Pelodictyon luteolum DSM 273: one gene and its partner. The protein of the gene in region 2 interacts with the protein of the main gene of each other region in a pairwise test. Links are inferred from orthologs where the notes say so. Each region holds a gene or a part of one and is shown on either strand. Other genes may lie near its edges.

Region 1 (16,110 bases), 1.4 Mb from region 2 along the record:
CGGTGATGACGAGCCAGGGGTAGGTCTTGTCGTCTTTCAGGTTGACGTTATAGCGGGGCTTCAGCTCCTTGATCAGGTTGTTTTCAAGGATCAGCGCCTCGACCTCAGACGAGGTGATGATGATCTCCAGATCGGTGATATGGCCGACCAGCACCTGCGTTTTGCCCGTCAGCTGGCGGGGATCGCGAAAGTAGGAACGTACTCTTGAGCGGATGTTCTTGGCTTTTCCGACGTATATAACCTTCCCTGCACTGTTTTTGAACTGGTAGATGCCGGGGCCTGTAGGCAGTGATGCGACTGTTTCGCGGAGCTCGGGGAGCGTTGTGTCAGTTTCGGCAGCCATGCAGGGCGTTCAAGGTGAAGTTGGGGTGTGAAGCGGTACCCATGAAAGTAAACAAAAAAAGGCGCGGTTGGTTCCGCGCCTTTTTTTAGTGAATGGTTACCGTTCAGGAACCTCAGTGTTCCACGGCCTCTCCTGCGCCTTTCGGGTAGCGGAGGCTGTCGACCAGATCCTGGATCTCCTGCGGAGGAGCAGGGGTGAATCTGGAGACCACGTAGCTGACGGCAAAGTTGATGAGCATGCCGACGGTTCCGATGCCTTCGGGTGAAACGCCCATGAACCAGAACTCAGGCTTGTTCATGCCGGGGTTCAGGAACTTGAAGTTGACGATGTAGGCCGCCGTGAAGATGAGGCCTACGAGCATGCCTGCAATGGCGCCCTCCTTGTTCATCCTCTTCGAGAAAATACCGAGGATGATGACCGGGAAGAACGATGCAGCGGCAAGGCCGAAGGCGAACGCAACCACTTCGGCGACGAAGCCCGGAGGGTTGATGCCGAAGTAGCCTGCAATCACGATTGCGACGGCAACGGCAACGCGGGCGAACAGCAGTTCGGATTTCTCGCTGATGCCGGGGTTCAGCTGTTTTTTGACAAGGTCATGCGCGATAGAGGTCGAAATGACCAGAAGCAGGCCTGCTGCAGTCGAAAGCGCTGCAGCAAGGCCGCCGGCCGCCACAAGGGCGATCACCCAGTCCGGCAGTCCGCCGATTTCCGGGTTGGCCAGCACCATGATGTCCTTGTCGATGTACAGCTCGTTGCTGTTGTCGTTGGGTTTGTTGCTGAGCAGCGGTTCTCCGTGTGCGCCGGTTTCTTTGGTGAATGCGGGCTTCGAGCCTTCGAACGCATCACCGCCGCCGATGTTCTTGCCGGTGTACTGGATTATGCCGTCGCCGTTCTTGTCCATCCATGCGAGCAGGCCGGTGTTCTCCCATTTCTTGAACCAGTTGGGAAGTCCCTCGTAGCTCTTGTTGCTGACGGTATCAATGAGGTTCAAACGGGCGAAGGTCGCAATCGCCGGAGCCGTGGTGTAGAGCAGCGCGATGAAGATAAGCGCCCAGCCTGCCGAGATGCGTGCATCGCGGACTTTCGGTACGGTGAAGAAGCGGACGATCACATGCGGCAGGCCGGCAGTACCGACCATAAGCGCAAAGGTGATGGCGAAGACGTCGATCATCGGCTTCGAGCCGCTGGTGTAGGCTGCGAACCCGAGATCCTTGTGCAGCATGTCGAGCTTCTCAAGAAGGGGAATGCCGTCAGCGCCTGCGCCGCCGAATCCGATCTGCGGGATCGGGTTGTTGGCTATCTGGATGGAAAGGAATATTGCGGGCACGAGGTACGCGAAGATCAGCACGCAGAACTGGGCCACCTGGGTGTAGGTGATGCCCTTCATGCCGCCGAGAACGGCGTAGAAGAACACGATGCACATGCCGATGATGATGCCGGTGGTGATGTCGACTTCAAGGAACCGCGAGAACACCACGCCGACGCCGCGCATCTGGCCTGCCACATAGGTGAAGGAGACGAAGATGGCGCAGATGATGGCCACGGTGCGTGCTGCATTCGAGTAGTAACGGTCTCCGACGAAATCGGGAACCGTGAACTTGCCGAACTTGCGGAGGTACGGGGCAAGCAGCAGTGCAAGGAGCACGTAGCCGCCGGTCCAGCCCATCAGGTAGACGGAGCCGTCATATCCCATGAATGAGATAAGACCGGCCATTGAGATGAACGAAGCCGCCGACATCCAGTCGGCCGCTGTCGCCATGCCGTTGAGGACCGGCGGAACGCCGCCTCCGGCAACATAGAATTCTTTCGTGGAACCGGCCTTTGCCCACACCGCGATTGCGATGTAGATCAGGAAGGTGATTCCCACGATGGTGTATGTCCACATTTGTACATCCATAGCGGTAAACAGTTAAGGTTTTGTTGTGTGTGCTGGTTTTTTTAGGTAAGCCCTCAGTCCTCGCGGACGTCGAATTTCTTGTCGAGCTTGTTCATCAGTGCGACATAGACGAAGATCAGGATGACGAAGACATAGATCGAGCCCTGCTGCGCAAACCAGAATCCGAGCTTGAAGCCGCCGATCTGGATGGCGTTGAGCTGGTTTACAAAGAGAATCCCGAACCCGTATGAGACGACAAACCATACCACCAGCAACCCGATGAGGTAGCCGAGGTTGATTTTCCAGTACTCCTGGAGTTTGCCTTTTTCCATGGATGTTGTGAGTTAATGGTTGTGATGATGCGTGCTATACTACATACATACCCGTAAGGTACGGAAAAAGATTATTAGGACAGAAGCCTTTAAACGATTGTTGATACGGCTGAAAACAGTGCTCCCGAAAGTGCCGCGTATTTCCAGGCTCTTTCGGGAGTATGGTACTTCAGTGCTGCAGTAAGGGATTACTCGGCAATGACCGGGGCAAGCATTTTTGCTTCGTCATCGGCAACGCTGCCACCCATGACCTTGGCGATATTGCCTCCGAAGATCTTGGCCATGAGGCCCATGTTCATGCCGGTAACATAGATCTTGCCGCCCTCTCCTTCATAAACACCCCAGGCGCAGGGCATGAGGGTGGAGACTTCAGGGTTGGTGGCGAGGACTTCCTGGGCATACTTCGCATTGCAGAGCTCGACAATGCTGACCTGCTTGTCTAGCGTGATGCCCTGCTTTGCGATGGAGGCTGTCATGTCGCGTGTTGCGGGCGACTGCCAGTTGTTGGCTTCGATTGAGGATGTCAGCGCAGCGCAGGTTTCTTCCACGGTCGCGTAGCGGCTCTCATGGGTGGTGAGCATCAAGCCCGGCATCATGCGCATGGCAAGAAGCCCGGTGAGGATGATGCCTGCGATGAGTCCCGCAAAGAAGGTGACGGCTTTGTTCATGTTTTTTTCGTTTTTGATTGTTCGAAGAGGATGCCGGCCGAAGTGCCGTGTTGCACAGTACATACATTTCAATGTACGGTGAAATCGCTTTTCAGGCAAATGCCCATAACCGGGCAGTAAATAGAAAGGGCCGCCCAAGGAGGCGGCCCTTTCCAGCTTCTGGCGTAGCGAGTACGCTTAGAAGGTTACTGTTGCCCACAGCTCGGCACGGAGGGTGCTGTTGTCGGTATTGCTCGTGGCTGTTTCGTCGGAGGTTGTCAGCCAGCGGACGGTCGGCTGGAGGCTGAATGTCCCAGCTGCTGACTCGTAGACGCTGTACTTGTACTGTGCCCACACGAAGGTGTTCGAATAGTCATGGCCCAGTGCATTGTCTCTGGCGGCATTGTAATCAACCCATGCCATGACCGGTCCGTACTCGCCCTTCACGCGGACGAGGGTGCTGTGGTAGTCCACGGCGCCGTCATTGGCGAAGTTGTAGAATGCTGCACCGGAGAGTTTTGCTTCACCGGCAGGAACCGATGCCGTTGCACCGAAGGTCCAGGGAGTTACCCTCTTGGCAAAGGTGAGATCTGCTGTTGGGTCTGCATATCCTGTGGCCGCCGCTGTCGCGGCAGCGGTGTATACCTTTGTCTGGCTCCATATGTCGGTGCTGCCCAGCACGGTCAGGAACTGAGGCTCAAGGGTGACATCACCTACGGTTGTCTTGTAGGAGAGGTGGACGCCGTAGCCGTCATTCAAAAGACCTTCTCTTGATGTGGGGGCAATATTGTCGAGCACAAGGATGGTGGCGGAGAGGTCCCCGTTGCCGAGCTTGGTGCCGTAGTTGAAGCCGTAAGCACGGTCGTAGTTGATGTTGAAGACCGGGGTGTCGAGAGCCTGCATCGGGTAGAGCGAGAGGTCGAGCACCGGGTTGTTGAAGCTGTTGAGCGGAATACGGCCCATCATGTAGTGGCTGTCTGCCATCATGCGGCCGAAGTAGAAGTTGGACACGTCGACGGTGATTTTTTCACTGTTACCATATCCAACGGTCTGCCAGCCGCCGGCAAGGTTTTCCTCGTTCATGAGCATGGTCTTGAAGAAGTACCCGCTACCGAGATCGGCAGCTGCCTTCAGGCGGATCCTGTACTGCGACTTGACGTCATCGTTCTGGAATGACTTGAATTCAGCGCGTTCCCTGACGCTGGCGTCTCCACCGAATTTCAGCTCAGCTGAAGCAGGTGATGCGTATGACAGTACTGCAAGCATTGCAGCAAGCGATAGCATTTTTTTCATGTGTTGTTCTCCGTTAGGTTGTGTGTGTGCGTTGCAGAGAAAAATGGTCCCGTTACCCTGAAAGTCGGCGGAACCGGATACAGAAAAGAACGTGTGTGCTTGTACTTAACCCTAAATGTAAGTATTTCAACAGGAAAGGAGCAAATTTATTTTTTGTCTTCTTTTTCCACTGTATTGCATTTAGAGTATATGACTATTATATAAAGGTTTGCGCCGCGTCGGCTGCACCAACTATTGACGGGGATATGAATATGGGAGATGTGACATTGCGCGTCAGCGCCCTCTGCATCAGGGACGGGCATGTCCTGCTTGTGGAGCATAAGAGTTTTGCCAGCGGGGACTCTCTTCTGCCGGAGAGTTACTGGATTCTGCCAGGCGGTGGGGTTGAGCGCGGCGAGACGCTGGAAGATGCGGTACGGCGTGAGATGATGGAGGAGACCGGGCTCAGCTGCAATGTTGGCGGGCTGATTTTCGTGAAGGAGCTGCTCTATCCCTACCCCGGTGTTGCGGGCCAGGGGGAGCGCCATCACTCGGTCTCTCTCGGCTTCCACTGTGAGGTGACAGGGGGTGAAACCATTACCGGCCGGGACCCCGAATACCCCGATGACCAGCAGATGATCATGCGGGTCGACTGGCTGGCGGTTGCGGACCTTCATCGCTACGACCTCTATCCGCCGTTCCTTCCTGACTATTTACGCAAAGGTGCTCAGGAAGGGTTTTCTGGTGCCGTGCCCGAGTTTTTCGATTCACTGCTCTGAGTCTTCCACCTTGTCCGCATTTACAATACAAAAGCCCCTGCAGTTCAGGGGCTTTTGCGTTATCGGGTATGTTGGTCCGTGTTTCCGGTTCAGAACAGATGGCCGAAGCGGATGCCGATGTTGTCGATGCCCGGATTGGGATCGGCAGTGTTGGCGTTGGAAATATGGTCCATCATGAGCGACATCCTGTTGCACTCGCTGAGGTTGTATCCTACCTCGAGTGCGAGCCGGAGGAGAACGGCGCTTCCGAGATCCTTGCCGGATTCGTTGTTTGCCGAGAGTCCGACTCCCGCATCAAAAAAGACGCCGTTCTTCCACTGGTACTCCCAGAGGCCGCCGCCGTAGATGTGGCTGGTGTCACCGGAGCTGTTCAGGGAAAGTCCTACGTTCGGGCGTGCCGAACCGCCCCAGAACTCCCACTCGGGTGTGAAAATGAGCTCTGCGTTGAAATCCACGCCCTGTTCGGAGGGAACAGCGCCCCAGAGGTTGATGTCGGTGTCGTGGGCGAGGATGCCCACCCGTGCTTCATGCAGCCAGTCGCTGGTTGCTGCCTCTGCCTGCAGGGGGAGCATGCATAGTGCTGTGATGAGTGCGAGGATTCCGGCCTTGAAGGGTGTGTGTGTCGTTTTCATGGCGTTGAGGGTTGAATGTTAGTGTGTGTGTGGGTACTGCTAAGGTGTATCGGCAAGCAGGGTCTGGAGCACCGCCATACGGACGGCAACGCCGTTGGTGACCTGTTCGAGCAACATGCTTTTCGAGTATCCGGGTGGCTGGATGCGGTCTGCCACGCGGTTAGAGATTTCGATTTCACGGTTTATCGGTCCTGGATGCAGCACCAGCAGGTGCCGGGCAGTCCGCTCAAGCCGTTCATCGGTAAGCCCGTAATGGACGGAGTACTCCTGCAGAGAGGGGAGGTAGCCGCCGGTCGCGCGTTCAAGCTGCAGCCGGAGCACCAGGGCGGCATCGGCCCAGCCAAGGGCCTGGTCAAGGTCGGTGAAAAGGCTGACGCCGAGTTTTTCCGAGTCTGGCGGAAGAAGGGTCACCGGGCTGCAGAGGCCGACTTCGGCACCCATCGTGAGCAGTCCGTGAATGTTTGAACGGGCCACCCGGCTGTGGAGCACGTCGCCGATGATGGCCACCTTTATGGCCTTGAGCGTTCCGAAGTGTTCACGCAGGGTGAACATGTCGAGCAGGGCCTGGGTCGGGTGTTCGTTTGCGCCGTCACCGGCGTTTACGACAGGTTTTTTTGTGATGCCGCTGATGAACTCCGCACTCCCTGAGGATGGGTGGCGCAGGACGAAGGCATCGACCTGCATGGCTTCCAGGTTCTTGATGGTATCGCTGAGTGTCTCACCCTTGGTGACGCTGCTCGTTGAGGCGCTGAAGCCGAGCGTGGAGGCTCCGAGGTTCCTTGCCGCAAGTTCGAACGAGAAGCGGGTTCTGGTGGAGTTTTCAAAAAACACCAGCGCGATCCGTCTGCCCTGAAGAGAGGGGCTGAAAGACGGGGCGGGTGCGGTGAGCTCTTTCTTGAAGCCTTCAGTTTTGTCGAGCAGTCCGCTGAGGGTGCCGGCGGACATGCCGCATAGTCCCGTAAGGTGCTGCAGTGCTGCCATGGGAGAGTTCTTGTTGTAAATGCGAAAGTTCTGTTAAATGTATGAAATTTTTGTTGTTCCGAAACTACTGCAGCAAGTGTAATACTGTGGGCGTTTCGCCTGCGTCGACGCCAGTGTCGGAAGCTCTTATCCGCCGGCTTTCTCCCAGTCGGAGAACATCTGCTCGAGCTCGGCCGAAAGTGCGTGGTAGCCTTCAAGGGTCGCTGCGGTTTCAGCCTGGCTTTTCATGTAGAAATCCTCGTTTGCCATGAGGGTCTCCATCCGCTCCTTTTCCTGCTCAAGGCGGTTGATCTCCTTTTCGATGGCTTCGATCTTTTTCCTGTCTTTTTTTGCCGCGGGTTTTGCTGCAGGGGCTTGGGTTCCGGTTTTCGCAGGTTTTTCAGCCGCTGCTTTTGCCTTCATTGCCGCAGCCTCCCGGGCCTTTTCCTCTTCCAGGTTCTTTTCAGCCTTTTCAAGGTACTCCGCATAGGTGCCGAGGTAGAGCTGGATGGAGCCGTTCTTGAGCTCTACGACCTTGTTGACGAGGCTGTCGAGGAAGTAGCGGTCGTGGCTGACGAGGAGAAGGGTCCCGTCATAGTTTTCCAGCGAGTCGATCAGCATCTCTTTTGAACGCATGTCGAGGTGGTTGGTCGGTTCATCCATCACGAGGAGGTTTGAGGCCTGCAGAAGGATCCTTGCAAGTGCCACCCTGGACTTTTCACCACCGGAGAGCACCTTGATCTTTTTTTCGATCGCATCACCGCTGAAAAGAAAGCAGCCGAGGATGTCGCGCACCTTTTTCTGCGCTTCGGCTGTCGGCGCGGCATCAAGCATCTCGGTATAGATGCTTTTTTCCGGGGCGAGGGTTTCGGTCTGGTGCTGGGCGAAATAGTTCATCGACACGTTATGGCCGACCGAGAGTTTGCCTTCGAAATCAATCTCCTGGGCCAGGATCCGGCAGAAGGTCGTTTTTCCTGCGCCATTCGAGCCGACGATGGCGATGCGGTCTCCTCGCATGATCTCCAAATCGATTCCCCGCAGCACCTCCTTTGTTGTGCCGTCCGGCAGGGGGTAGCTTTTTCCGACCCCGTCAAGGCGCATCACCTTGCGACCTGATGGCTGTGCCTTGGGGAAGCGGAACGAGATCCGCGACAGGTCTTCTTCCGGGCACTCGATCTCTTTTTCGAGCTTTTCCATCTGGCGCAGCCGGCTCTGTGCCTGCCGTGCCTTGGTCGCCTTGGCGCGGAACCGGTTTACGAACGACTGCAGTTCGGCAATCTTTTTCTTGTCGTTTTCGTACTTGCCCATGAGGAGCTCAAAGCGCTCCGCTTTTTCGATTTCGTAGCGCGAGTAGTTGCCCTTGTATTCGTCGATGCGCTGAAAGGCTATTTCCAGCGTCTTGGTGGTCAGCTTGTCGAGGAAAAAGCGATCGTGCGAGACGATCATGTAGCTGTGCTCGTAGTTCAGAAGGTAGTTCTCCAGCCAGCGGAGCGAATCGATGTCGAGGTGGTTGGTCGGCTCGTCGAGCAGGAGCAGGGTGGGGTTCTGCAGGAGCAGCTTGGCGATGTGCAGGCGCATCTGCCATCCGCCTGAGAACGACTTCACCTTCTTGTGGAAGTCGATTTCACTGAATCCGAGACCCGCCAGCACCTTTTCGGCATCCGACTGCATCGTATAGCCTCCGAGGTGCTCGAACTCATGCGTGGCGTCGGAGTAGCGCTCGATCAGGTCGTGGTAGCCGGCACTTTCATAGTCCTGTTCCGGCAGTGCGAGCTCATGCTCCATAGTGGTGATCTTCCCGGAGAGTTCGTAGAGGCGGGCGTTTGCCTGCAGCGCATACTGCAGGGCCGTTTTCTCCAGGTCGTCGGCAAACGAGATCTCCTGCGGCAGGTAGCCGATGGTTGTTTCGGCAGACTTGATGAACTGCCCGTTGCTGATGAGCCCGGAGTCCGCGGCGGTGGTGCCGCTGATGAGCTTCAGCAGGGTGGACTTGCCGGTCCCGTTCAGCCCGACGAGGCCCACGCGGTCTTTGTCGCCGACCCGGAACGATGTGTCGGAAAGAAGCTCCTTGGTGCCGACGCTGAGGGAGAGGTTGCGCGCTTCAAACATGGTCGATGTGCCCTTTGGTCATAGTCAATGGTTGTGTCTTGGCACTGAAGGTACTGATTTTTTCAATGAAACCCCCCGTCCCCCCCGCCTGAAAACTCAATTCTCCCCCTGCTGCCCGAGGGATACCGGCGCGCTGCCTTCAGCGGCTTTGGATGTAATGATTTAACGCAATTATTGCAATGGAGGACGAGGGATTGTTGTTTATTTGAATCGTTCCGGCTATTGTGGAACGTGCAAGGTTTTTTGCGTATCTCTCGTCCAACCATCATGTACCTGTATTTCAACGCTCTGTTCTCCCTGCCATGAAGCGCTCCATCGTTTTTCCCGTTCTGCTCTTTCTCGGCCTTGCTCCCGCTGTGCTCCATGCCGAAGAGGCGGTGAGCTGGCGAGGGTGTGTGATGGAGGCGCGGGCCCGCCATCCTGATCTCGCCTCTTCGAGGGCCCTTCTCCGGCAGGCCGAGGCGGAACGCTTGCTTGCCGGCTCGACACTCCTTCCCAGCCTTGGCGTGACAGGCTCCGTCACCACAGGCGGCACGGTCGGCAGCGGGGCCTCAGGGGCATCATCCCTCTTTTCCTATTCCGTGACCGCCCGCCAGCTGCTTTATGATGGCCGGAAGAATTCCAAACTCCGTGACGCTTCGGCCGAGTCGGTGAAAGCACGCGAGAGCTCCATGGCTGGCGTTTCTGCAGACGTCCGCTTTGTGCTCCGCAGTGCTTTCACCGAGCTGTTGAAGGCGCAGGAAATGGTGGAACTGTCATCCGACATCGCTCTTCGCCGCAAAAACAACGCCCGTCTCATCGCGCTTCGCTACCGTGCGGGCCGCGAGCATATCGGTTCGCTCCGGCGGGCTGAGGCAGATCTTGCCGCAGCTGAGTTCGAGGTCGCGCAGGCCTCACGCGGACTTGTCCTTGCCCGCTGCGTGCTTTCCTCCGCGCTCGGACGCCGGGAGCGCAGCCCCCTCAGGGTTGCGGGGTCGTTCACTGCCCCTGTGCCGGAAACTAGGCTGGCACCCGATTTTCAGGCGATTGCCCGGAGGAACCCCCTTGTCGTTGAGCTTGAGGCAGTCCGGAATGCTGCAGGTTACAGCCTTGCCGCTGCCGAAAGCGCTTTTGCGCCCGAGCTGTACCTGCGTTCATCGGCCGGCAGGAGCGAGACCAGTGACTGGCCTCCGGAAAACGTTTCATTGCATGCGGGCGTGGAGCTCGTTGTGCCGATCTACGAGGGCGGAGCCGGACGGGCGAGGGTTGCCGGGGCCCGGGCCGCACTCAGCGGCAAGGATGCCGCCGTGGAGAGCGGCATGCTTCAGGTTCTGGACCTGCTTGAGGCCAGCTGGAAGCAGTTCGTCGATGCCCGGGAGCGCCTCACGGTGCAGAAAAAATATCTCGATGCGGCCGTCGAGCGCTCCTCGATTGCTGATGCACAGTATTCGAACGGGCTCATCTCGTTTGATGACTGGGTGATCATCGAAGACAATCTTGTCAGTGCGAAAAAGGAATTTCTCAATGCCGGCGGCAATCTCTGGATTGCAGAGGCTCAATGGATACAGGCTAAAGGAGGAGGACTTGATGAAGTTGTGGATTAAGGTACTCTCGGCTGTCGCCCTGCTCGGGCTGGTCTCGGGGTCGGTGTTGTTCTTCACCGCAGGTGGCCGAAAGGAGAGCGCTACAAGGTATTCGGTGGTGATGCCGGAGCGGGGGCGGATCGTTTTGAAGGTGTCGACCACCGGAGAGGTCGAGCCCCGCAACCGGCTGAAGATCCTTCCTTCCGTTGCGGGACGGGTGGAGGAGGTCCGTGCGGAGGAAGGGGCGATGGTGCGTAAGGGACAGGTGCTCGCGCTGCTCAGTTCCAGCGAGCGGGCAGCCCTGCTCGATGCCGCGCGTCTTCAGGGCAGCAGCGAGCAGTCCTACTGGCAGTCGGTCTACCGTCCGACAGCCGTGCTCGCACCGATCGACGGGCAGGTCATCGTGCGCAGCATCGAGCCCGGCCAGACCGTGACGTCCTCCGATTCGCTGTTCGTGCTTTCCGACCGGCTGATCGTGAAGGCTTACGTCGATGAAACTGACATCGGACGGGTTAAGGTGGGCCAGAAAGCGCTCATCGGGCTTGATGCCTACCCCGAAATCCGTCTCAATGGGAGGGTCAGCCACATCTATTACGAGTCGCATCTGCAGAACAACGTCAACATCTATTATGTGGACGTGATCCCCGAAACCGTTCCCGATGTCTTCCGTTCCGGCATGAGCGCCAACATCGACATCATCGTCCGTGAAAAGACGGACGCCCTTCTGGTTCCTGTAGCAACGTTCTCAACCCGTAATGGCAGAACAACGGTGCTGCTTGAGGGAGAACGAGGAGGGGAGGGGCGGCCGCAGGAGGTGAGGGTCGGCCTCACGGACGATGGGCGGGCTGAGATCCTCGAAGGGCTCACCGACAGTTCACGGGTCCTGCTTCCCGATACCACCTTCGTCCTTCCGGAAAACAACGGCGGTTCCAATCCGTTCATGCCGAAGCGGAAGAAAAAAGATAAAAAGCCATGACCTCCATGCTCCCCATGGCTCCCACGACCCCGCTTCTGGAACTGGTCGATGTACACCGTACCTATCCGGTAGGGGAGAGCACGGTCAATGCCCTGCGGGGGGTTTCCCTTGAGATCCGGGAGGGAGAGTTCGTGGCTATCATGGGCTCATCGGGGTCCGGTAAGTCCTCGCTGCTCCATATCCTCGGCCTGCTCGACAATCCAGACCGGGGAGAGTACCGCATCCTAGGCCGGAATGTCAACGCGCTTCCCGAAGACGGGCAGGCCGGGCTCCGCAACCATGTTGCAGGGTTCGTGTTCCAGCAGTTTCATCTCCTCAAGCGCATGTCGATCGTCGACAATGTGCGACTTCCCCATATCTACAGCGGCCTGAAGGGCGATTTCCGCCATGAGGCGCTCGAAAGCCTTAAAAAGGTTGGTCTCATGCACCGGCTCGACCATACCCCCGGCCAGCTTTCCGGCGGCGAGCAGCAGCGGGTGGCCATTGCCAGGGCTCTCATCGGCAACCCCATGATCCTCTTTGCCGACGAACCGACCGGCAACCTTGATTCCAGGAACTCCCTGGAGATCATGAAGATCCTCGAGGAACTTCACCGTGAGGGCCGCACCATCGTGATGGTGACCCATGAGGACGAGATAGCAGCCTATGCCGACCGGGTGATCACCATGCGCGATGGTCTGGTGGTCAGCGACCAGCGTCGCGACAGGGTATGCCTGCCGGCAGGACCGTCCGTTCCGCTTACTCTGGACCCGCACGCCATGATGGATGCATCGCGCAATCTGTCCGTATGGCAGGACGGCCGATTCATCGGCTTTGTCCAGCAGGCGTTCCAGTCCATATTCGCCAACAAGGTGCGCTCCCTTCTTTCCGTGCTCGGCATCCTTGTCGGCGTGGCTTCCGTCATCGCCATGATGGCGCTCGGAGAAGGCGCTAAGGTATCCATAGAGGAGGAGCTGAAATCCATGGGCTCCAACCTCATCTCGGTCCGGGGCGGCTCGGCCAGGGTGCGCGGGGCTGCACAAGGAGACGGGGCGGTCGCCCGCTTCACCTTCAAGGATGTGAAGGATATCTCGAGGATGCACTCTCTTGTGAAAGGTGCGGCCGGAACCGTCAACGGCTCAGGACAGATTGTCTTCGGTAACCGCAATTGGAGCACCACCCTCGACGGAGTCGGCTACGAGTATGGATCCATGCGCGCCTTCGTCCCCTCCATCGGGCGATGGTTCACCCGGGATGAGATCCGGAAACGCGAAAAAGTCGCTGTCATCGGCGTAACCGTTGCACGGGAGCTGTTCGGCAATAACAACCCCATCGGCCATACCGTAAAAATCAACCGTATCAACTTCAAGGTCATCGGTATTGCGCCGGCGAAGGGTTTTTCCACACACCGTGACCAGGACGATGTGGTCCTTGTTCCGGTGACTACAGCCATGTACCGTGTTCTTGGCCGGGACTATCTCAACAGTATCTACGTCGAGGTCCGGAGCGCTGAGGGAATCGATGGTGCCAAGGAGGCTGTCTCCGACCTTATCGTGAAGAATCACCGCCTCAGGGAAGGTGACGACTCGTTCAACATCCGCGACATGACCGAGATCCAGGAGATGCTTTCAAGTACCACACGGACCATGAGCATGCTGCTCGGTGCCATTGCGGCCATTTCGCTCCTTGTCGGCGGCATCGGCATCATGAACATCATGCTGGTGTCGGTGACTGAGCGCACCCGTGAAATCGGGCTCCGCAAGGCCATCGGTGCGCGCCGGGAGGACATCATGCTGCAGTTTCTGGTGGAGTCGGTGGGCCTGACCCTCAGCGGCGGCATCATCGGCATCATTGCCGGCATCGGGATTTCAGCGCTGCTGGCCGTTTTTGCCGGCTGGGCCGTCAAAACCTCCATCGTTTCCATCGTGCTCGCCACGTTCTTTTCGGCGATCACCGGCATATTCTTCGGTCTATGGCCTGCACGGAAAGCAGCCGAACTCAGACCGGTGGAGGCGCTGCGCTACGAGTGAGGAAAAAAAGTTTTTTTTTGTGCAAGGTTTCCTGGTGGAGCTCGTCATACTCTATGAAAGCCGGTGAAATGGTTGCACCGTGCTCTCTACAGAGTAGTGAATGTGTGTTTGCGTTATGTGTGTTGTGTGATGTGTGTGGTTGGATTTTCAACAGCAGTTCTTTCCAGATGAACCGTATGCCGTTGTGATGTGAATGACTTGTGAATGGATGGTTGATTGATGCAGAGGCTGGGATGGGTTGTTGTTGAAGTAGACAGGGAAGGGGGGTTGTGCTCCTTCCCTGTCTTTTTTTATGCCCGAGCGCAATGCCCCTAAACGCAGAAACCCCGACCTGGGCCGGGGTTTCTGCTGTATTTGTCTGCTGACGGGTCCTGTTCAGGAACCGCCATACTACGCTGCTCAGGCCGAGAGCGCCTGGTTCACTTTCTGGGCGGCGTCCTTCAGGCCGTCGGCTGCGATGAGGTTCAGGCCTGATTCATCGAGCATCTTCTGCGCAATGTCGGCGTTCGTACCCTCAAGGCGCACGATGACCGGCAGATTCAGTCCGATTTTCCTGGCAGCCTCGATGATGCCGCCGGCAACACGGTCGCAGCGGACAATGCCGCCAAAGATGTTGACGAGGATCGCCTTGACGTTCTTGTCGCTGAGGATGATCTTGAAGCCTTCCTCGACCGTCTGGGGGCTCGCTCCACCGCCGACGTCCAGAAAGTTGGCGGGGCGTCCACCGGCAAGCTGGATCATGTCCATTGTCGCCATGGCAAGGCCTGCGCCGTTGACCATGCAGCCGACGTTGCCGTCGAGGCGGACATAGTTGAGGTTCGATTTCGAGGCCTCGACTTCGAAGGGGTCCTCTTCGGAGATGTCGCGGAGCTCGATGAAGTCCTTGTGGCGGTACAGGGCGTTTGAGTCGAAGTTGATCTTGGCGTCGAGGGCGAGCACGCGTCCCTCTTTGGTGACGACAAGCGGGTTGATTTCGGCTAGCGCCGCATCAATCGAAGTGTATGCGTTGTAGAGCGCGGTGATGAAGCTGACTGCGTTGCGGAACTGTTCGCCCTCGAGGCCGAGGAAGAATGCCGCCTCGCGGGCCTGGAAGCCCTGGAGGCCGAAACGTGCGTCAACCTGGATCTTCAGAAGCAGCTCCGGGGTCTCTTCGGCAACCTTCTCGATTTCCATTCCGCCCTCAGTGGAGATCATGAGGACGTTGTTCGAAGTTGCGCGGTCGAGGGTGATGCCGACGTAGAACTCGCGGTCGATGTTCATGCCCTCTTCGACAAGAAGCCTGCGTACCTCTTTGCCCTCGGGGCCGGTCTGGTGCGTGACGAGGGTGGTGCCGAGCATCTGCGATGCGATCTCATGCGCCTCTTCGGGAGACTTGGCGAGCTTCACCCCGCCGGCCTTGCCGCGGCCGCCCGCATGGATCTGGGCCTTGATGACCACCACAGGGCTGTCCTGCTCGGCGAACAGCTGCTCAGCTGCCTGCTTGGCCTCCTCAGCCGAATAGGCGACGATTCCTTTCGGCACGGCCACCCCGAATTTCCTCAGGATATCCTTGCCCTGATATTCATGAATGTTCATATTGCTTGAGGTCTTTTGTTACTGACGGTTTTTCGTACGCATCCCTGACGGGATAAGGCGAGAATTGCGCATAAACTTTATTATAGTAAAATTTACGCGGACGGGAAAACTAATACCGCACATTAATACCGGGCATCAATACCGGACATTGACACGCAAAGGGATCAATATGGATTTCACCTATTTCATGGAGCTGGCCTTTCGTGAGGCCCGGAAAGCATTTGAAGCCGGGGAGGTGCCGGTCGGTGCGGTGGTGCTCGACGCATCGAGCCACGTCGTCGGGCGGGGCTATAATCAGGTCGAAACCCTTTCAGACGCCACGGCCCATGCCGAGATCATCGCCCTCACTGCCGCCATGGCGACTCTCGGCAACAAATACCTCAACGACTGTACGCTTGTCGTGACACTGGAGCCCTGTCCGATGTGCGCCGGGGCAATCGTCAATGCGAAAGTCGGCCGGGTGGTGTTTGGTGCCTACGACCCGAAGATGGGGGCTGCCGGATCGGTCCTGAATGTCACCGGATGCCGCGCCCTCAACCACCAGCCGGAGGTGTTCGGCGGTATCATGGAGGCCCGCGCTCAAGGTCTCCTGCAGGACTTTTTCGCGGAGCTTCGAAGAAAGGTGCGGTAACTGGCGGCGTGAGGGCTACTCTCCGCCTTTTTCGACGGAGATGTTCTCGCGGATGATGTGCTTCACCGAGTTGGCCAGATGGGAGAAAAGGTCCTGGGCGATGCCGCTGCCCGCCGTTGGCGGAGTGACGGTATCGAGGCTTTCGATGCCCGCCTTTTTCACCGCGGTGCTGATCGTCACCGACAGCACCGGGTTGCACTCCCTGACGATCTCCTTCAGCATGAAGGCGGCTTCGAACATGCTCTGCTGAACGATTTCCCGCCGGTCCTCCTCCGTCGTCATCTGGCATCGCCGTGTCGTGATCATGCCGGCAAGGCATGTCAGGTATGCGTTCGTTGATCCTGCAAGAAACAGGTTCAGGAAGAAGGGTGTCAGGAGGTTGCCTGCCGGCAGGAGCGAAGAGAGCG
Region 2 (10,388 bases):
GAAGCCGAGGCCATCCTCCGTATGGCCGAACGCCTCGACGGCAGTTTTTCAAGTGCAGTGAGCCTTCTTGCAGGCTGCAAGGGCAAGATCATCATATCCGGTATGGGCAAATCGGGCATCATCGGCCAGAAAATGGCGGCCACCATGTCCTCGACCGGCTCGACTGCAGTCTTCCTCCACCCGGCCGAAGCCGCCCACGGCGACCTTGGCATCGTCCAGAAACACGATGTTGTCATCGGCCTCTCCAAAAGCGGTACCACCGAGGAGCTCAACTTCATCATTCCACCGCTCCGCCAGATCGGAGTGAAAATCATCGCCATGACCGGAAGCCGCCGTTCTTTTCTCGGTGAGAACGCCGACATCACGCTCGATACCGGCATCGGCACCGAAGCCTGTCCCTACGACCTTGCTCCGACAACTTCCACAACCGCCATGCTCGCCATGGGAGACGCTCTGGCCATTGCGCTCATGGAGGAGAAACAGTTCACACAACGTGACTTCGCCCTCAGCCACCCCAAAGGCGCACTCGGTCGGCGCCTGACCGTCCGTGTCGGCGACATCATGGCAAAGGGAGATGCGGTTCCGGTGGTTCACGAAAGCTCGTCCCTTTCGGACCTGATCCTTGAAATGACTTCAAAGCGCTACGGGGTCAGTGCCGTTGTCGATAGCGATGGGCGCCTGAAAGGGATCTTCACCGACGGTGACCTCCGCCGCCTTGTCCAGAAAGGCGAAGAGTTCCTCTCACGGACTGCAGGCGATGTCATGACGGCCGGCCCGAAAACCGCCGGGCCTGACATGCTCGCAAAAGAGTGCCTCGACATCCTCGAAACCTGGCGCATAACGCAGCTCATGGTCTGCGACGCCCTGAACCGCCCTATAGGCCTCATCCACCTGCATGACCTGTTGACACTCGGTCTCTGAGCCGCCACCCGGGAAGCAGTACCCCGGCAAGCAGCACCCGATAAAGCAACACCCATAAAGCACTGAACCCCCGCCAAAGGCAGGGGTTCAGTGTTATAGTACCCGGCATGAGCGGGAAAAGAGCAACGCTTAGCGGCCGAGCGCTTTCAGCATTGCTTCGCCGATATCGGCAGGGCTGTCGACGACGTGGATGCCTGCGGCCTCCATCGCCTTGATCTTCTCCTCTGCAGTACCTTTGCCGCCCGAAACGATGGCGCCGGCATGGCCCATCCTGCGGCCCGGAGGCGCGGTGCGGCCTGCGATGAAGCCGACAACCGGTTTCTTGAAATATTTCCTGATGTACTCGGCAGCTTCTTCCTCGGCGCTGCCGCCGATTTCGCCGATCATGATGAGTCCTTCGGTTTCATCGTCCTTGGCAAAAAGCTTTACGGCATCGATGAAGCGGGTGCCGATGATAGGGTCGCCGCCGATGCCGATGCAGGTCGACTGGCCGAGCCCGACGCTCGTCAGCTGGTGGACGGCCTCATAGGTCAGGGTGCCGCTGCGCGAAACCACGCCGATGGTGCCCTTCTTGTGGATGAAGCCCGGCATGATGCCGATTTTCGCTTCACCGGGGGTGATGACGCCAGGGCAGTTCGGCCCGACAAGCACCGCGCCCTTCTCCTGGACAAATGCATATGCCTTCATCATGTCGTTCACCGGAATGCCCTCGGTGATGCAGATGATGACCTTCAGCCCCGCATCGGCGGCCTCCATGATGGCGTCGGCGGCAAAAGCGGCCGGCACGAAAATCACCGTGGCATTCGCCTCGGCTTTCTCAACAGCGTCCTTCACGGTGTTGAATACCGGAACGGGGCGGCAGAACTTGTCGCGGTCGTTGCCGTGGTACAGCACCCCGCCCTTGCCGGGCGTCACGCCAGCAACAACGTTGGTGCCGTACTCAAGAATCTGGGAAGTATGGAAGGTCCCCTCGCCGCCGGTGATGCCCTGGACGACCAGGCGGGTATCCTTGTTGACCAATACACTCATAATATCGATGATTTAATGGTTGCTGGGAGCTGGTATGCGTGAGGAGTCCGGCCGCTGCATGTGGCGGGCGATGCCGAGCATTTTCCCCTCCTCGAAGAAATTGCAGATAAGGTGGATGCCCACCGGAAGGCCGAGGCTGTCATAGCCCACGGGAACACTGAGGGCCGGCATGCCGACGATGCTGGCAGGCACCGTGAACACATCGGCCAGGTACATTTCAAGAGGGTCTGCCGTCTTGTCGCCGATGCCGAACGGAGGAAAGGGTGAAGTGGGGCCGGCGATGACGTCAACCCCCTTGAGCGCCTCGCGGTAGCGGTCCTGGAAGAGACGGCGGACCTGCTGGGCCTTCTTGTAGTAGGTATCGTAGTAGCCTGCAGAGAGCACGTAGGTACCGAGCATGATGCGACGCTTCACTTCAGCCCCGAACCCTTCGGTCCTCGACTTCACGTACATCGAGGAGAGGTCATCGGCCGCTTCCGAACGGTACCCGTACCGGGCACCGTCGAAGCGGGCAAGGTTGGATGATGCCTCAGCCGTGACGAGGATGTAGTAGGCCGCGATTGCATAATCGCTCTGCGGAAGGGTGAGGTTGACAAGCTCGGCACCCTGCAGACGCAGCTCCTCAAGCTTGGCTCGTACGACACTGGCAACATCGGGGTTCAGGCTCTCGTTGAAAAACTCTTCGGGAACGCCGATCCGGAGCCCTTTGAGACTGACGTCCGTCATTTCGGCTGCGTATGCTGGAACCGGATGCGCGGAGGATGTCGCATCCTTGCCATCGACTCCTGCCATCACCTCAAGCACGAGCGCGGCATCATCGCAGTTCAGGGCAAGCACGCCGATCTGGTCGAACGAGGAAGCGAATGCCACGAGACCGTAGCGGGAGATCCTTCCGTAGGTAGGCTTCAGTCCTACGATATCGCAGAACCCTGCCGGCTGGCGGACTGAACCACCCGTGTCGGATCCAAGGGCCACCATGGCGAGGCCTGCTGCCACGGCAGCTGCCGATCCGCCGGAACTGCCACCCGGCACCCGTTGGTTATCGAACGGGTTCGGCACAGGACCGAACGCCGAGTTTTCGTTCGAGCTGCCCATGGCGAACTCGTCCATATTGGTCTTGCCGAGAAAGATGGCATCCTCGGCTTCAAGGCGGAGCACGGCTGTGGCGTCATAGACGCTCGTGTATCCCTCAAGCATTTTCGAAGCGCAGGTAAGCGGGGCCCCCTTCATCGAGATGTTGTCCTTGATGGCCATCGGCATGCCGAACAGCCGGCCGGGAGTCCCGCCTCCAGCGAGCTTCAAGTCGAGTGAACGGGCCCGCTGCAGAGCCTCATTCTCGAACACCGTTATGTATATGTTGTCGCCCTCGTGGCTTCGTATGCGGTCGAGGTAGTGGCGGGCCACCGCTTCACACGTCACCGCATGCGACAGCAGTCTGGAGCGCAGATCTTCGTAACTACTGAATTGCACGGTTCTAATGAATGGTTATAATGGACGGCCCGGGACAGCGGAGCCTTGACATCCGGCCCCGAAAACCCTTTGAAATTGCAGGGGGCCCGATTGACTGTAAGGTTTGTATAATAACAAATAGATCCATATTATTCAATTTGAACCGTTTTGAAGAGCTATTCGTGATCCCGCTGCATTACGCCAGAGAATACGCACCGGAACCATAGACACCGAGCAGAGAAAGAACATGGCCCTGATAAAAAAACTGGACCCGTCGGCCACGAAAAAGGCCCACTGGTTTTCCGGGGAGATTGCAACCGCAGACGACAGGGCACAGGCGGAGCTTAAGGCAACGTGTGAGCTCCCATCCCACATCGCCATCATCATGGACGGTAACGGCCGCTGGGCACGTCTGAAGGGCAAAACACGCATCGAGGGGCATGCCGCCGGAGTCAGCTCGGTCCGTGATGTGGTGGAGGCATCTATCCAGCTCGGCGTTCCCTACCTCACCCTCTTCACCTTTTCCACCGAAAACTGGAAACGCCCCGAAAAAGAGGTTTCCGCCCTGATGCAGCTGATCGTGCGCATCCTCGCCCGTGAAACCCGCGCGCTGCACGACAACAACGTTCGGCTGAACGTCATCGGCAACACGGCCCTCCTGCCGGATAAAGTCCGCACGGTGCTGGAAAACACCATAGAGATCACCAAAAACAACAGCCGCCTCGTCCTCAACATCGCACTCAGCTACAGCGGCAAATGGGATGTCACCCAGGCCTGCGCCTCCATCGCCCGCGATGTGAAGGCCGGGCTGCTCGATCCTCCTGCCGTCACCGAACAGCTGATCGAATCACGACTTTCCACAGCATCCATGCCGGACCCGGAGCTCATCATCCGCACCAGCGGGGAGTTCCGCATCAGCAACTTCATGATCTGGCAGAGCGCGTATTCGGAAATCTATTTCACCAACACCTACTGGCCCGATTTCCGCCGGGCCCAACTCTACGAGGCCATCCGGGACTATCAGGGCAGGGAACGCCGTTTCGGCCAGACCAGCGACCAGGTCCAGAACACCGGTGCACATCATACAGAAGCATTAACCCGTCTGAAAGAAAACGCTCGATGAACATTCCACAGAAACCCGCATTTATCCTCCTCCTTGCCGCACTCCTTCTTTCCCCTTCGGGGAACATAGGGGCCGCGACTGTCCAGAAAACGGCAGCCGCACCACAGCATGAGCTCTACACCCTCGGCACCATCTCATTCAGCGGCCTCCAGTCGATCAAGGAGGAAGACATAAAGGGAAGCATGCCATTGAAGGAAGGCCAGCGGATCGCCATCCCCGGCCCCGAGATCTCCACTGCGATGCAGTATCTCTGGAACCTCGGCTACTTCAGCGACATCAGAATCGAGCAGAACGACCTCGGAGGCCGGAGGATCGCCCTGAAGTTCGTTGTCGGAGAGCTTCCGGTGCTGGAGGGAGTTGCGTTCAGGGGAAACAAGAAGATCAAGACTGAAGAGCTTGAAAAAACCGCAGCCCTCCCGGTAGGTAAAACCGTAACCGAGCAGGAACTGGTCACCGCAGCAAACAAAATCGAGAAAATCTACGCCGGCAAGGGGTACCTGGCGGCCGGCGCCGAGTTCAAGCTGCAGCGCTCAGAAAAGAAGAACCATGTCAACGCCCTCTTCACCATCACCGAAGGGCGGAAGGTGTCGATCGAGAAAATCACATTCCACGGCAACAAGGCCTTCGACCAGGGCAAACTCCGCAGTGTCTTCAAAGAGACCCACCAGAACTCCTGGTGGCGGAAGTTATTCGGCAGCCCGAAACTCGACCGCGACAAGCTGCAGGAGGACCAGGACCTCCTCGTGGAGTTCTACCGCAACAACGGCTACCGCGATGCACGCGTCCTGCGCCACGATGTGGCCTACACGAAAAACAACAAGGGGCTGCTGCTTGACATCTACATCCTTGAAGGGCCAAAGTACGTCATCCGCAACATCACCTGGACCGGCAACTCGAAGGATTTCGCAACCACTCAAATCCTCAACACCACCTTCGCCATCAAGAAAGGTGACGTATACAACGCAAAGCGGATACAGGAGCGGCTCAACTACTCTGAGGACAATACCGACGTCAGCTCACTCTACCTTGACCGCGGCTATCTTTCCTTCCGTGCCAAACTCCAGGAGCAGGTGGTTCGTCCCGACTCCATCGACATCCTCATCAACATTGAAGAAGGCGGCCAGTTCCAGCTGAGCAGCATCAACATAAAGGGCAACACGAAAACCAAGGACCATGTCATCCGCCGTGAGCTCCACACGGTACCCGGCGACATGTTCAGCCGCAAAAATGTTGTGCGCAGCATCCGTGAGCTCAATATGCTCAACTACTTCAATCCGGAAACCCTGACCCCGGACATCGACCCGAATCCGGAAAACAACACCGTGGACCTTACCTACAATGTCGAGGAGAAGCAGACCGACACGTTCAACGCCTCGGTCGGTTACAGCGATGCCGGATTCACCGGAGCACTCGGCGTGACCTTCAACAACTTCTCACTTGAAGACATCTTCAATGCCGAGGCTTACAAGCCCATCCCGCACGGCGACGGACAGAAACTCGGCTTCCAGTGGCAGTTCGGAAGCGACGAATACCGGACCATCTCGCTGAACTTCACCGAGCCATGGGCATTCGACACCCCGACCTCCGTCGGCTTTTCGGCCTTCACCAGCCACCGCTCCTACGACTACACGACCAACGACGTATATGATCCGCAACCCATTGACCAGTACGGCACAACCTTGTCGATCGGTAAGCGCCTGACATGGCCCGACGACTACTTCTCCATCAACTGGCGGCTCAAGTACCTCCACAGTGAAGGAAGCTTCCTCTCCTTCATTGATGACACTGCCCCTGAACAGGCCGACGAGTTCTCCATCACGCAGACCATCACGCGCAACAGCATCGACAACCCGATCTACCCAAGACACGGCAGCAAAAGCTCGATATCGGCCCAGCTGGCCGGCGGAGTCCTGCCCGGCACCGTCGACTTCTACAAGTTCACCGGCAGCACCAGCTGGTACGTACCGCTCGACAGGAAGTTCGTCCTGAACCTCTCGACCCAGCATGGCTACCTCTCGACTTTCGACGACAAGGACTACATCCCCTATACCGAGTACTTCTATATGGGCGGCAGCGGCATGTCATCACTCCCGACCGTGGCCCTGCGCGGCTATGACGACCGCAGCATCGGCACGCAGTTCGGAACAGACACAACCTCCGATCTGTACGGAGGAAAAATCTATTCGAAGTTCACCTCCGAAATCCGCTATCCGCTGACCCTCTCCTCTTCGGCCAGCGTCTATGCTCTGGTCTTTGCCGAGGCCGGCAACCTCTGGATGAGCGCTTCGGACGTGGATCTGTCCAAACTGAAAAAGTCCGCAGGCATCGGCATGCGGCTCTACCTGCCCATCATCGGCCAGGTCGGACTTGACTACGGCTACGGGTTCGACGCACCCCGCCCGGGCGAGGATAAACAGGGGTGGAACTTCCTCTTCAGTTTCGGCACCGGCATGGAATAACTGCTGACAAATCAGCGGCAATAAAAAAGCCGGCCTCAACAGGCCGGTTTTTTTATTGTCTATTCTGTTGCCGAACTCTACGAAAACATATACATTATATATATGAAGGTACCCCCAAAGCAGTAAGATGTATATCAGAAGAACGATCAAAATGACAACCACTAAATGATTACTGCCATGAAAAAGCAACTTGCACTTCTCTTCACAGGATTGGCTCTGGCTGGATTTACAGCCCAACCAGCTGTCGCTGCTGACATGTATGGCAGCCTACACGGAGGCATCTCATGGATGGATGACATGGACAATGCGCCCAATCTGGGAGACGATATTGAAATGAATGGCGCCTACATGGTACTCGGAGCCATCGGCTGCGATTACGGCAACTACCGTGTTGAGGCTGAAGCCGGCTATCAGGAGAGCGAGGTAGACGGCTACAACGCCGTTGCTTCAAGCGGCGACGTGAAGATCTTTTCGCTTCTGGCCAACGGCTACTATGACATCGATGCCGGCGGCTTCGAGCCCTATCTGACGGCAGGCGTCGGCGTTGCCAATGTCAACTTCAACAATGTAGCCGCCACCGACCCCAATGAAACCACACTTGCCTACCAGATTGGTGCAGGTCTGGCCATACCGGTTGCTGATGGTGTCATGCTCGACGCACGCTACCGCTACTTCTCCACTCTGGAATTCCTGGACAATACGCAGGCGGGAAGCCACAGCGCGCTATTGGGATTCAGGGTCGGATTCTGAAGGGTTGAACCTCAGCGGACAAACGCTGTAGGGGTGTAAACGACGGAGGGGGTGTCGCGGCTTTGCCGCGACACCCCCTCTTTTCATTTCTTAAGACCGAAGCGATCTCAAGAGCTGCTCTTCAGCCGTGAGATCTCATCGCGCAACCGGGCGGCCTCTTCGTAGTTCTCGCTCTTCACGGCCTCCCCGAGCGCAGCCTGCAGCTCATCAAGGCGGGCACCGGGACCGGGGGTGAGGAATTCCGCCTGCTCCGGCTCGATGGCTTCTTCAGCCGCGATTTCCGACAACTCGTCCTCATCTTTCTGTTCCTCCCTGATGCCTGCTTCAGCCATGATTTCCTCGCTTACATACACAGGTGCGCCGAAGCGCACCGCAATGGCGATGGCATCGCTCGGCCGGGCATCGATTTCCTGTATCTCGCCGTTCACCTCACACACCACCTTCGCATAAAAGGTCTCGTTGTGCAGCTCGTCGATGAAGATTTCGTTCACATGGAGATTGAAAGCGTCTGCGATGTTCTTGAAGAGGTCGTGGGTGAATGGACGGGGGGGCTTGATGTTCTCAAGCTTCAAGGCAATGGCCTGAGCTTCGAACCCCCCGATGATGATCGGAAGGCGACGGTTCCCTTCAAGTTCATATAGAATGAGGGCATAAGCTCCGTTCGTATGGGGGCTGGTCGACAGCCCCAGTATGTCTACCTGTACTTTCTCCATGGTATCGGTCTCTGGGGGAATTTACTTTCCGAATATCAACAACAATGTACTGCTAATCATTTCAATTCCTGCAACTCCCTCACTGCAAGAGTGAAGGCGGGAAGGGCTGTGTGAAGATCGGCGATGAGGCCGTAATCGGCTGCACCGAAAATCGGCGCATGGGGGTCGCTGTTTATGGCGACGATCGTTCCGGCACGCCCTATGCCGGCAAGGTGCTGGACCGCCCCGGAAATTCCGCAGGCGATGTAGAGGGCAGGGGCGACGGACTTGCCGGTCTGGCCGATCTGCTCAGAATGGGGCCGCCACCCTTCGTCGACCGCCGAACGGCTGGCCCCGACCGCGCCACCGAGCAGGAGAGCAAGCCCTTCAAGCATCCGGAACCCTTCCGCGCCTCCCACTCCCCTGCCGCCGGCAACAATGATTCCAGCTTCCGAGACGTCCGGCATGCCGCTCTGGAGCACCACCTCGCGGACCAGTGCTGAGAGCCCCGTGGACTTTGTGACCGGGAGGGGAATCACCCGGAGCGAGCCTCCTCCAGCCGGTGTCGGGCGTTCCGGCGGGGGGCTGAGGGTGAGGATGCGGAGCGGAGCGGAGGATGTGAACTCCCCTATCGCCGCACCCGAATAAAGTGGTCGCATGGAGGGCCCGCCCGGAGCAGGGAGCCCGGAGCATCCCTGGAGCAGTGAAGCATGGAGGCGAACGGATAGCAGCGGGGCAAGGTCGTGCGCAAGTGCGGTGTCGGCGAACAAAAGCTCAACGGCACCCTCCAGAGCGAGAACCTCCTGTATGAGGGCAGCGTAGCTGTACTGATTATAGAGCGCAAGGGAGGGGTCGGATGCGTGGTACAGCGTCCCCTCCACAGGCGGAAGGCCGGCGGTCTCGACCGGTCCCGGAAGCACTGCTGCTACAGGGCCGGAACCCGAAGCGCGGGCCCGCTCGGCAGCAAGGAGCAGAAGGTCGAGGGATGCCTTTTTCAGCTGCCCCTCGCGCTGTTCAAGAAATACAAGCACCTTTCCCATCAGAAGAGGCCCTCATGAGTGTTGAGCCGCCGGACAAGTTCATCCACCCCGTCAAGCATATGGCAGGGCTTTCTCTTCACAGCAGGCCGGATTGCAGAAAGAGCAGCCCTCGGAGCGTGCGTCTCTGTTTGCGGCAGGATATCCACCGGTTTCTTGCGGGCTTCCATGACCCCTTTCATGCTGGTTTTACGCGGGATATTCAACCCCTTCTCAGTGCTGAACAGAACCGGCATCCCGACACTCATGTGCTCCGCTCCGCCTTCGATCTCGCGCACCAGAAGAAACGACCCGTCCGGGGCGACATCAAGCGACACAACTGCGGAGACCGACGGCATACCGAGAAGCGCGGCAAGCATGCCCGGCACCTCACCGCTCCCGAAATCGGTCGACCGACGACCGCAGAAAACCATATCCGGCATACTGTCCCCGTACACTTCAGCGAACGCATCCCTGAGCGCAGAGGCCGTCTGCCAGGGATCGGGAGTTGCGGGACCCTCAACAATCACCAGCCGGTCAGCACCCATGGCAAGAGATTTCCGGAGCAGCTCCTTTTTCTCGGGGGAAGCAACACTGAACACCCGCACCACTCCGCCACCCGGACCCTCACGCATCCTGAGCGCCTCCTCGAGGGCATATTCGTCATACGGGTTCATGACCTCGCTTACCCTCGTCATGTCGAGCCGGCCGTCCTGAAAACCTATGACGGAAGCAGTGTCGGGAACGAGGCAGACGCAGACGGCAATTTCCATAGTGCACCACACTCTATCGGTTCAGAAAAGCATATCAACCAGAAAAGCCGCTCGAAAGCGGCTTTTTCTGGGCTGTGTGCCCGAGAGGAGATTCGAACTCCTACACCTTGCGGCGCTACCCCCTCAAGATAGTGTGTCTACCAATTCCACCACTCGGGCACGAAACAAATTCCAAC

What was found.
Region 1: the proteins of sucD (region 2) and sucC interact in binary tests that used the Escherichia coli proteins (3 or more experiments, as listed by UniProt). The link is inferred for Pelodictyon luteolum DSM 273 from one-to-one orthologs.

What each region holds. Positions count from the first base shown.
Region 1 is NC_007512.1:567,990-584,099, forward strand. The notes cover bases 12,985-15,874. They hold sucC (ADP-forming succinate--CoA ligase subunit beta), read right to left. Parts: upstream 15,073-15,874; coding sequence 13,897-15,072; downstream 12,985-13,896. Other genes in these bases: PLUT_RS02565 (ABC transporter permease), read left to right, coding at 12,985-13,497; PLUT_RS02575 (nucleoside deaminase), read left to right, coding at 15,242-15,703; PLUT_RS02580 (hypothetical protein), read right to left, coding at 15,719-15,874. Outside these bases: excinuclease ABC subunit UvrC, read right to left, coding at 1-343; PLUT_RS02515 (sodium:solute symporter family protein), read right to left, coding at 456-2,240; PLUT_RS02520 (DUF4212 domain-containing protein), read right to left, coding at 2,294-2,551; PLUT_RS02525 (DUF302 domain-containing protein), read right to left, coding at 2,740-3,219; PLUT_RS02530 (hypothetical protein), read right to left, coding at 3,397-4,491; PLUT_RS02535 (NUDIX domain-containing protein), read left to right, coding at 4,743-5,249; PLUT_RS02540 (acyloxyacyl hydrolase), read right to left, coding at 5,339-5,881; PLUT_RS02545 (aspartate carbamoyltransferase catalytic subunit), read right to left, coding at 5,921-6,853; ribosomal protection-like ABC-F family protein, read right to left, coding at 6,989-8,950; PLUT_RS02555 (TolC family protein), read left to right, coding at 9,253-10,533; PLUT_RS02560 (efflux RND transporter periplasmic adaptor subunit), read left to right, coding at 10,517-11,488; more of PLUT_RS02565, read left to right, coding at 11,485-12,984; more of PLUT_RS02580, read right to left, coding at 15,875-16,110. UniProt on the Escherichia coli protein: Succinyl-CoA synthetase functions in the citric acid cycle (TCA), coupling the hydrolysis of succinyl-CoA to the synthesis of either ATP or GTP and thus represents the only step of substrate-level phosphorylation in the TCA.
Region 2 is NC_007512.1:1,954,837-1,965,224, forward strand. What follows is about bases 1-2,989. They hold sucD (succinate--CoA ligase subunit alpha), read right to left. Parts: upstream 1,951-2,989; coding sequence 1,051-1,950; downstream 1-1,050. Other genes in these bases: PLUT_RS09020 (KpsF/GutQ family sugar-phosphate isomerase), read left to right, coding at 1-921; gatA (Asp-tRNA(Asn)/Glu-tRNA(Gln) amidotransferase subunit GatA), read right to left, coding at 1,963-2,989. Also shown: more of gatA, read right to left, coding at 2,990-3,420; PLUT_RS09035 (isoprenyl transferase), read left to right, coding at 3,647-4,522; outer membrane protein assembly factor BamA, read left to right, coding at 4,519-6,981; PLUT_RS09045 (outer membrane protein), read left to right, coding at 7,159-7,731; PLUT_RS09050 (bifunctional nuclease family protein), read right to left, coding at 7,839-8,444; PLUT_RS09055 (electron transfer flavoprotein subunit alpha/FixB family protein), read right to left, coding at 8,501-9,463; PLUT_RS09060 (electron transfer flavoprotein subunit beta/FixA family protein), read right to left, coding at 9,463-10,212. UniProt on the Escherichia coli protein: Succinyl-CoA synthetase functions in the citric acid cycle (TCA), coupling the hydrolysis of succinyl-CoA to the synthesis of either ATP or GTP and thus represents the only step of substrate-level phosphorylation in the TCA.